2 regions of the Brucella cytisi genome follow, and region 1 is predicted to be linked to the other one. Evidence: predicted binding sites of a transcription regulator. Region 1 holds the regulator's gene; the other holds the start of a gene.

Region 1 (5,010 bases):
GCTGGTGATGGACAATCCATCGCTCATCGGCACGACGCAGACTGTTCCGGTTCTGGCCGGCGCCGATATCGATTCCGCCTTCAAGGGGCAGATCGACCTTTCCGTGCCGGAGACGAGCCGCAAGGTTTCTGACCGTCAGGTGGGCTGGATGAAGATGCTTTCGGAAGAAGGCGTCATGAAGGAGGCCTTCAATACAGGTCTCTTCACTTTCGGTGCCTCCAGCCGTCCGGAAACCTCCGGTCTTGGTGTCGCACTGGTCGGCTCTCTCTACATGATGTTGATCGTTCTCGGCCTGTCGCTGCCTATCGGCGTCGCCGCTTCAATCTATCTGGAAGAGTTCGCCAAGAAGAACCGTTTCACCGACATGATCGAGGTGAACATCAACAATCTGGCAGCGGTTCCGTCCATCGTGTTCGGTCTGCTCGGGCTTGCTGTCTTCATCAATTTCTTCGGCCTGCCGCGTTCCGCGTCACTGGTCGGTGGTCTGGTGCTGACGCTGATGACGCTTCCCACCATCATTATCGCGACCCGCGCCGCCCTTCGCGCGGTGCCGCCGTCGATCCGCGCTGCGGCCCTCGGTCTTGGTGCATCGAAAACACAGATGGTGTTCCACCACGTCCTGCCGCTTGCCGCACCCGGCATCCTGACGGGAACGATCATCGGCCTTGCCCATGCGCTTGGTGAAACCGCGCCGCTTCTTCTCATCGGCATGGTGGCTTTCGTCGCCGACGTGCCGTCCACGCCAATGGATCCAGCGACGGCATTGCCTGTACAAATCTACATGTGGGCGAATGAAGCAGAACGCGCCTTTGTGGAACGCACGTCAGGCGCTATCATCGTCCTGCTTCTGTTCCTTGCCGTGATGAATATTGCAGCAATCATTCTGCGCCGCCGCTTCGAGCGCCGCTGGTAAACGGGAGTCGAAAGCTATGAACCTGATGACTGAACGATCTCTCGAGAAAGCCGTAGGAGAAAAGATGAACGCCAACGCCAATTCCATAAAGATGCGCGGCGACAAGGTTTGCGTATTTTATGGTGAGAAGCAGGCGCTGTTCGACGTCGATCTGGAAATCCAGGAAAAGATGGTCACGGCGCTGATCGGCCCTTCGGGTTGCGGCAAGTCTACCTTCCTGCGTTCGCTTAACCGCATGAACGATACGATCGAAGGCTGCAAGGTCGGTGGCAAGATCACGCTCGACAATGAAGACATCTACGATCCGAAGATCGATGTCGTCGAACTGCGCGCCCGCGTCGGCATGGTGTTCCAGAAGCCGAATCCGTTTCCGAAGTCGATTTATGAAAATGTCGCCTACGGCCCACGTATTCACGGTCTCGCCCGCACCAAGGCCGATCTTGAAGAAATCGTCGTGACGAGCTTGCAGAAGGCGAGCTTGTTCGAGGAAGTGAAGGATCGTCTGCACGATGCGGGCACCGGTCTTTCGGGTGGCCAGCAGCAACGTCTTTGCATCGCACGCGCGATTGCGGTGAGCCCGGAAGTCATTCTCATGGACGAACCGTGCTCGGCGCTCGACCCGATTGCGACCGCGAAGGTGGAAGAGCTGATCGATGAACTGCGCCAGAACTATACGATCGTGATCGTCACGCACTCCATGCAGCAGGCCGCGCGTGTTTCGCAGCGCACCGCCATGTTCCACCTCGGCAATCTGGTCGAAGTGGGTGACACGGAAACCATGTTCACCGCGCCGACCGAAAAGCGCACGCAGGACTACATTACCGGACGCTTCGGCTGATCCGCAACTGCGCTTCAACAGATAGACAGTGCGGCTTCCCCGCAATTTATATTACGAGGTCTACTATGCCGTCTCAGCATACCGTTCGCTCCTACGACGAGGAATTGAAGTTTCTCTCCCATAAGATCGCCGAAATGGGCGGACATGCGGAACGTATGGTCGAGCAGTCGGTCGCCGCTATCGTCAATGCGGACAATGCGCTCGCACAGCGCGTCATCTCCGACGATCTCATTCTCGATGCCAGCGAGCGCGAGATTGACGACAAGGCTGTGATGATTATCGCCAAGCGTCAGCCCATGGCTGTGGACCTGCGCGAAATCATTGGCTCGATCCGCATCTCTGCCGATCTGGAACGCGTGGGCGATCTGGGCAAGAACATTGCCAAGCGCGTTGCCGCCGTTTCGGAATCGCGCCAGCCGGTAAAGCTTTATCGTGGGCTCGAAACACTCGCTGAGCTGGCGCTGACCCAGCTCAAGGATGTTCTCGACGCCTATGCGTCGCGCTCGGTGCAGCAGATCAATGTCGTTCGCGACCGCGACGACGAGATTGATGCCATGTACACGTCACTGTTCCGCGAGCTGTTGACCTACATGATGGAAGACCCGCGCAATATTTCCGCCTGCACGCATCTTCTGTTCTGCGCAAAGAATATCGAGCGTATCGGCGATCACGCGACCAATATTGCGGAGACCGTCTACTACATCGTGACCGGCCTGCAAATGCCGGCCGAACGACCCAAGGAAGACCTGAGCCACGGTATTGTCGTGGATGAGGCGCGTAAACCCTGAACTGCAGCCGACCGGACCACACGGTCCGGCGGTTGAGAATGAGTGAATAGCGCGGCGGCACGCGGTCGATTGGGGGATTGTATCTACCGCCCGCCGAATTTGGATAGGGAAATACTGGATGTCACAGGCACCCAAAATCGCTGTGGTAGAAGACGAAGAGGCGCTGAGCGTTCTTCTTCGCTATAATCTTGAGGCAGAGGGCTACCAGGTCGATACAATGCTGCGCGGCGACGAAGCCGAGATCGCCTTGCGCGAGAACGTACCGGATCTGCTCATTCTGGACTGGATGTTGCCGGGCGTATCGGGCATCGAGCTCTGCCGTCGCCTGCGCCAATGGCCGGAAACCGAACGCCTGCCCATCATCATGCTGACGGCACGTGGCGAGGAAAGCGAACGTGTTCGGGGCCTGAGCGTCGGCGCGGACGACTATGTCGTGAAGCCATTTTCGACGCCGGAATTGCTAGCGCGCGTCAAGGCGATGTTGCGCCGGTCGAATCCGAGCATTCTTTCGCATGTGCTGAAAGTGGGCGACCTGGTTCTCGACCGTCAACAGCATCGTGTCTATCGCAAGGAAAAGGAAGTTCGTCTCGGACCAACGGAATTCCGCCTGCTCGAATATTTCATGATGTCGCCCGGTCGTGTCTTCTCACGTAGCCAGCTTCTGGATGGCGTTTGGGGACCGGACATCTATGTCGACGACCGCACGGTGGACGTCCATGTCGGACGGCTGCGCAAGGCGATCAATGTCGGTCGTGCGCTCGATCCGATCCGTACCGTTCGGGGTGCGGGTTATTCTTTCGGGTGACCGCTGCGGTCATTTCGGCGTCAGGAACTGAACTTGTCCGACCCGCCACGGTATCCGTGGCGGGTCGTTTTTGTTTAAGACCCCGCTTTGCAAGGTGCGGATCGTGCTCGCCCGATTCGCATTGCAACAACCCGAAACGGGTCTCAAAAGCACAATCTCACGCGATGTTACAAATCTGTTGTCAAAGTTGACAAAGAGCAATGGAACCGGCCTGGAAGCAGAAATTCTACAGAAGATTTGAAACGCCACAAATGTGTATGCAAAAAAAGTACAAGAAAAAGTGAATTAAGGCAGCGATATGGCGTGTATTGCGAGACTTTGAATCTCGTGAAATCAATATCTTACCTGAATTGCTAATTCTCGTTAAGGAATTATTAATATATTTAAAGGGCTTGTAGGCACATTCGCAATCTCGATTCGGAATTGTTTTAGGACTTTTCAGCGGTCTCCAGCATTGTTGGGATTTGACCTGTTGCCTTTTTTTGGCCTAAAAATTCCAAAACCTTGAATTCGATTGAGCGACTGTAGGACGTGAGATTTTGATCTTCGTCCTCTTTGACTTGCACCGCAGTCAGACGTTCGCGCGCATCATTCCAGATGTGTTCGCCTGAATGGATGACTGGATCAGTTAAGGGTCCTAATATGAGACTGAGCCATTGACGCGCGCCGCGAAGTGGAAATTGCCCGCTCTTATCGGGCTGGTGATTGCGCCTTTCGTGGTGACCGGTTGCACGACAACCGGAACCTCGGGAAAAGCCAATTCGGAAAAGACGGCGGCAAGCCACGTCAAATCCGTCAATGGCGTGAAGACCTACACCTACACCGCACGGGACAAGAATTGCCTTGAACGTGCGATGTTCTTCGAATCCAATCGTTCGAGTTCCGACGGTCTTCTGGCTGTTGGTACGGTGGTCATGAACCGTCTCGCGTCGGGACGTTATCCGGATACGATTTGCGGTGTCGTCGGTCAGAAGAACCAGTTTGCGCCCGGTGTGCTTACCCGCCAGATGAATTCCAAGGCGCTGCCTGATGTTCAGGCCGCTGCCGACGCGGTTCTGAAGGGTGAGCGTCATCCGAAGCTCAAGAACGCCATGTTCTTCCACACGGCGGGTCTGAAGTTCCCTTACAACAATATGCATTACGTGCTCGTAGCCGGTGGAAATTCCTTCTACGAGAAGCGCAATCGCGACGGTTCGCTGCAAAATCCGGTTCCGCAGGAGCCATACAATCTGGCTATGGCCTATTCGCCGCAATCACCTTCCGTTCCACAGGATCCGTCTTATGATGTGACCCTGCCACAAACCGGCCCAGTTCCGGGAACGGAACCGACCGTTCAGGTGGCACTCGCGGAAGCGGTAAAGGCTCAAAGTGTGGACCAGAACACTGGTGCCGGTCCGCAGGCCCGTGGCGAACGACTGGCACGCCATCGCGGTGTGGCTGCACCTCAGCAGGAACAGCATATGCAGGTGGCCTCCTACCAGCCGCAATTCGATACGACAGCCCCGCAGCCGACATCGCTTGGCTATGCTCCGGCAAGCCAGAAGCAGGCTGACGCCATTGGCGCGCTACTTCTGTCCCAGGACCGTCCAGAAGCACCGCTATAAGAGGCGATTTTACAATCAGATAATCTGCAACGCCGGTCTAGTTCTACCTGACCGGCGTTTTG
Region 2 (5,010 bases), on a different contig from region 1:
TGAATGCAGGCTCGATCCTCATTCGTCACGAAGACCGTATGGTGGATCTGGCAACAGCCGATCCGCGCGAAGTGCTGGCCGTTCGGCGCGATACGATTGGCTATGTCAGCCAGTTTCTGCGCACATTGCCGCGCGTCGCGGCAATCGATGTGGTTGCCGAGCCTCTAGTTGGGCGTGGCGTCGATCGCGAACTGGCGCTGACCCGCGCTCGCGAGCTTCTGTCACAGCTCAATCTGCCAGAAAGGCTTTGGGCCTTGCCGCCTGCGACTTTCTCGGGTGGCGAACAGCAGCGCGTGAACATCGCGCGCGGTTTCATCACGGATCATCCGATACTGCTGCTCGATGAGCCGACCGCCTCGCTTGATGCGAAGAACCGTGCGGTCGTGGTTGATCTCATCAAGACCAAGAAGGAGGAGGGCGTCGCCATGCTAGGTATCTTCCACGATGAAGATGTGCGTACGGAGGTTGCGGACCGGATTATCGACGTGACAGCTTTCTCTCCGAGGGCCGCCGCATGACCAAGCTATCGGTAGAACCGCTGGTGCATGAAACCGCCATCGTCAGCGGTTGCACACTCGGTCGCTACACAGAGATAGGCGAGCGCAGCCGCGTTTCGGAAACTGTGCTCGATGATTATTCCTATCTCGGCATCGATTGCGAAATCTGGTGTGCGGAGATTGGCAAGTTTTCCAATATCGCCAGCCATGTGCGCATCAACGCCACCAATCATCCGACATGGCGTCCGACGCTGCATCATTTCACCTACCGCGCCGGTGATTACTGGCCGGAGGAAAAGGATGAGACGGAGTTTTTCGAGTGGCGTCGTGGCAATGCGGTGAAGATCGGTCATGACACTTGGCTCGGCCATGGCTCCACCATTTTGCCGGGTGTGACGGTTGGCAATGGTGCCGTTGTCGGTGCCGGGGCGGTGGTGAGCAAGGACGTTGCGCCCTATACGATTGTTGGTGGTGTTCCGGCGCGTCTCATTCGCGAACGTTTCGATGCCGCAACGGGCAATCGTCTGGATCGACTGGCCTGGTGGAACTGGAGCCATGAGCGTCTGCGCGAAGCGCTCGATGATTTCCGCGCGCTCGATATCGAAGCTTTCCTATCGAAATATGAAACTACCGCTAACACGAATGCGGTGATGAAAGAGCTATCCCATGGCTAATGAAATCGTTCTGAAAAATGCGCAGATTGTGCTCGCTGACGAGATTGTTTCCGGTTCTATCCTGATCCGTGACGGCAAAATTGCAGCCATCGATCAGGGCTATGCCAATGGCGGCGAAGACATGGATGGCGATTATGTCATTCCGGGCCTCATCGAGTTGCACACCGACCAGTTGGAAAGCCATTACGCGCCGCGTCCGAAAGTGCGCTGGAATGTCGACGCTGCGGTTCAGGCCCATGATGCGCAGGTTGCAGCATCGGGCATCACGACGGTTTTCGATGCGATGCGTGTCGGCTCCGATTATGACCGCGACTTCGTTGGTAAGGATATGCGGATGCTTGCGGATGCCATTGAAAGCGGTGTTCGCGAAAATCGCCTGCGTGCAGACCACTTTTTGCATCTGCGCTGCGAAGTATCTTCGGCAGATTGTCTCGAAACGTTCGAGCTTTTTGCGGGCGATGACCGCGTAAAACTCGCTTCGCTGATGGATCATGCGCCGGGACAGCGTCAATTCGTTGATCTTGAGACCTATCGCACTTATTACATGCGCAAGATGAAGCTCACGGATGAGGAGTTCCGGGTGCATTGTGAGAAGCGCATGGCGGATTCGGACGCCTATTCGGCCAATCATCGCCGCGCCATTGCCGAAATGGCTGCGACACGTGGCATCGTTCTGGCTAGCCATGACGATGCGACCAGTGCGCATGTCGATGAATCGCTCGACCATGGCGTGCGGATTGCCGAGTTTCCAACCACGATGGAAGCGGCCAATGCTTCGAAAGGCGCAGGCCTCTCGATCCTGATGGGCGCGCCGAACATCGTTCGCGGTGGCTCGCATTCCGGCAATATTGCCGCACGCGATCTCGTCGATAATGGCAGCCTCGATATCCTGTCTTCGGACTATATTCCGTTCAGCCTCATTCAGTCGGCTTTCGGTCTTGCTTCGGGCGAACGTCCGATTGCGCTGCCACAGGCTGTCCGCCTCGTGACCAAGAATCCTGCGGACGCCATGGCTATGGATGATCGCGGCGAAATCGCCATCGGCAAGCGCGCCGATCTCGTTCGCGTGCGCCCGAAAGGTGCAATCCCGGTTGTCCGCACGGTCTGGCGCGAAGGTGATCGGGTGCTTTGATGCAGATGCAATCCGATATGCCGAAAGGCTGTTTCGTCGCCGTCGTCGGCCCCAGCGGGGCCGGCAAGGATACGATCATGGATGCAGCGCGTGTGGCTCTTGCGGGCGACACGCGTTTTCATTTTGTGCGCCGCATCATCACCCGCCCGCAAATGCCAGGCACGGAAGATCATGACAGTCTGGATGAAGCATCTTTTGCAACAGCTGCAGGCGAGGGAGCCTTCGCTCTGCACTGGCAGGCGCATGGCCTGAGCTATGGATTGCCAAAATCACTGGAGGATGAAATCGCCGACGGTACGGTGGTGATCGCCAACGTTTCACGGCGAGTGCTTGGCGATATTCGCAGGCTCTACAAATCACGTTCTGTGGTCGTGATAACAGCCCGACCGGACGTTCTGGCAGAACGGCTTGCGTCGCGTGGTCGTGAAAGCCGGGAAGAAATCACCGCGCGGCTTGCGCGTGAAGTGAGCTTCGATGACGATGCCCGAGATGTTGTCACAATAGACAATTCAGGTGATGTCAATGCATCCACAGAGACCTTCCTTCATCATTTGAAGGAAATAACTGTTAAAACAATTGCTTAGGTGAAATCTCTATAGCGGCGTGTAAATTTACACAAACGTCATTATGCTTTCATTGCAGTGTCATGGAAGCAATTCAAAGTGAGCATGAATGGAGACGAATTCATGCTTCAACTGAACAACATAACGCGCCGCTATAATGACAAGGTGGCGGTTTCGGGCGTGGACCTCGAAATCGAGCCGGGCACGTTTGTGGGAATTATCGGGCGCTCAGGCGCAGGCAAGTCGACGCTTCTGCGTATGATCAATCGCCTTGTCGAGCCGTCCGAGGGAACAATTCACTGGGATGGTCGTGATGTTACGGGCCTTAAAGGCTCGGGATTGCGTGACTGGCGCGCGCAATGTGCGATGATTTTCCAGCATTTCAATCTGGTTGATCGTCTGGATGTTCTGACCAATGTTCTGATGGGGCGTCTCAACTATGTTTCGACGCCCAAGTCGCTCCTGCGTATCTGGAGCGACGAAGAACGCCTGATCGCGCTTTCCGCTCTGCAGCAGTTCGATATTGCGCATCTTGCGGCGCACCGCGCCGATGAACTTTCGGGTGGCCAGCAACAGCGCGTGGCGATTGCCCGCGCGCTCGTGCAGCAGCCACGCATTATTCTTGCCGACGAGCCTATTGCATCGCTCGATCCGCGCAACACCCGCAGCGTCATGGACGCCCTGCGCCGCATCAATCGCGAATATGGCATCACGGTCCTCTGCAATCTGCACTCGCTCGATATTGCGCGCAGCTATTGCGACCGCCTCGTCGGCATGTCTGCCGGCAAGATCGTATTCCGTGGCACACCGTCGATGCTGACAGATATGGCATCACGCGACCTTTACGGCATGGAAGCCGCTGACGTCATCGACGCCGACGAACAGCAGGGCGAACCAATGCCAATGCCAGTTCCGCAGTCGGCTGAAGCCGTTCTGCGCCAGCTTTCCGCCTGAGCGCATAAAGCTCCGGAAAAAAACACGCTCCAAACTCAGGATTAACAGGAGATACCTATGCTTAACCGTAGAAACTTTCTGGCGGCGGCTGTGCTTACCGCAACGCTGACCATGCCAATGATGGCCTCCACCGCTCAAGCTGCTGACTGGAGCAAGGATTATCCGGAAATCGTTCTGGGCGTTATCCCGGCTGAAAACGCCTCGACCACTTCCGACCGTTATGCGCCTCTGGCTGCATATCTCGGCAAGGAACTTGGCACCAAGGTCACGCTGCGCGTCGCCAACGACTACGCCGCCGTCATCGAAGGCCAGCGCGCCGGCAACATCCAGATCGCATTCTATGGCCCGGCTTCCTATGCGCGCGCTGTCATGACCGGCGTTGAAACCACACCACTTGTCAACCAGCGCCATGACACCGGTGTCAACGGCTACTACTCTGTCGTTTATGTTCGCGCCGACAGCCCGTACCAGAAAATGGATGACCTGAAGGGCAAGACCATTGCTCTCGTTGATCCGAACTCCACGTCGGGCAACAATGCTCCGCGCTTCTTCCTCAACCGCGAAGGCTATAGCGTCGATACGTTCTTCGGTAAGAACTTCTTTGCTGGCAGCCATGAAAATGCAGTTCTTGCTCTTGCGCAGGGCACCGCTGATGCCGCTGCCAACTCCTGGAACTCGGAAAACGATTCCAACCTGACCCGCATGGTCAGCCGCGGCGTGCTGAAGGATGCTGACGGCAAGGCAATGACGAAGGACGATTTCCGCGTCATCTTCAAGTCGGACTTCCTTCCAGAAGGTCCGTTCGCTGTTCTCAACACTCTTCCAGACCAGCTGAAGGCCGACATCAAGCAGGCTTTCCTCGACATGCCGAAGAAGGACAAGGCAGGTTTTGATGCCCTTTCCGACGGCAAGGATCAGGAATTCGTAGCGACCGAAGCTAAGGATTTCGAACCAATCATCGAGATGCTCAAGTTCAACGACAAGGCTCGCAAGTCCTAATCCGTAGAACAATTGAAGTGCCCGAAGCCGCAAAAGCTTCGGGCATTTTTTTAGAGCATGATCCCGAAAAGTGGGAACCGGTTTTCGGACAAGATCATGCTTGATTAAAGGAATCTCGCATGACGGTATCCTCACTCGACGGCAACGGTGCAAAAACTCTTCTTGCCGATTATCGAAGAGAAGTCGGCAAA

The links. The regulator PhoB, encoded in region 1, activates phosphate uptake and scavenging genes when phosphate is short. The targets are predictions, from matches to a motif close to TGTCATNNANCTGTCAT.
Region 2: phnC (phosphonate ABC transporter ATP-binding protein) is a predicted target of PhoB. The motif match lies at 2,924-2,940, and genes of this name have one in related genera.

Annotation. Positions count from the first base shown of each region.
Region 1 is NZ_JBCAUP010000013.1:159,044-164,053, reverse strand. It holds gene pstA (phosphate ABC transporter permease PstA) at 1-913, shown strand, start outside; gene pstB (phosphate ABC transporter ATP-binding protein PstB) at 978-1,751, shown strand; gene phoU (phosphate signaling complex protein PhoU) at 1,817-2,539, shown strand; gene phoB (phosphate regulon transcriptional regulator PhoB) at 2,658-3,344, shown strand; gene AAE521_RS14620 (cell wall hydrolase) at 4,001-4,948, shown strand.
Region 2 is NZ_JBCAUP010000002.1:248,013-253,022, reverse strand. It holds gene phnL (phosphonate C-P lyase system protein PhnL) at 1-518, shown strand, start outside; gene AAE521_RS03415 (DapH/DapD/GlmU-related protein) at 515-1,171, shown strand; gene AAE521_RS03410 (alpha-D-ribose 1-methylphosphonate 5-triphosphate diphosphatase) at 1,164-2,303, shown strand; gene phnN (phosphonate metabolism protein/1,5-bisphosphokinase (PRPP-forming) PhnN) at 2,309-2,887, shown strand; gene phnC (phosphonate ABC transporter ATP-binding protein) at 2,990-3,820, shown strand; gene phnD (phosphonate ABC transporter substrate-binding protein) at 3,878-4,819, shown strand; gene phnE (phosphonate ABC transporter, permease protein PhnE) at 4,939-5,010, shown strand, end outside.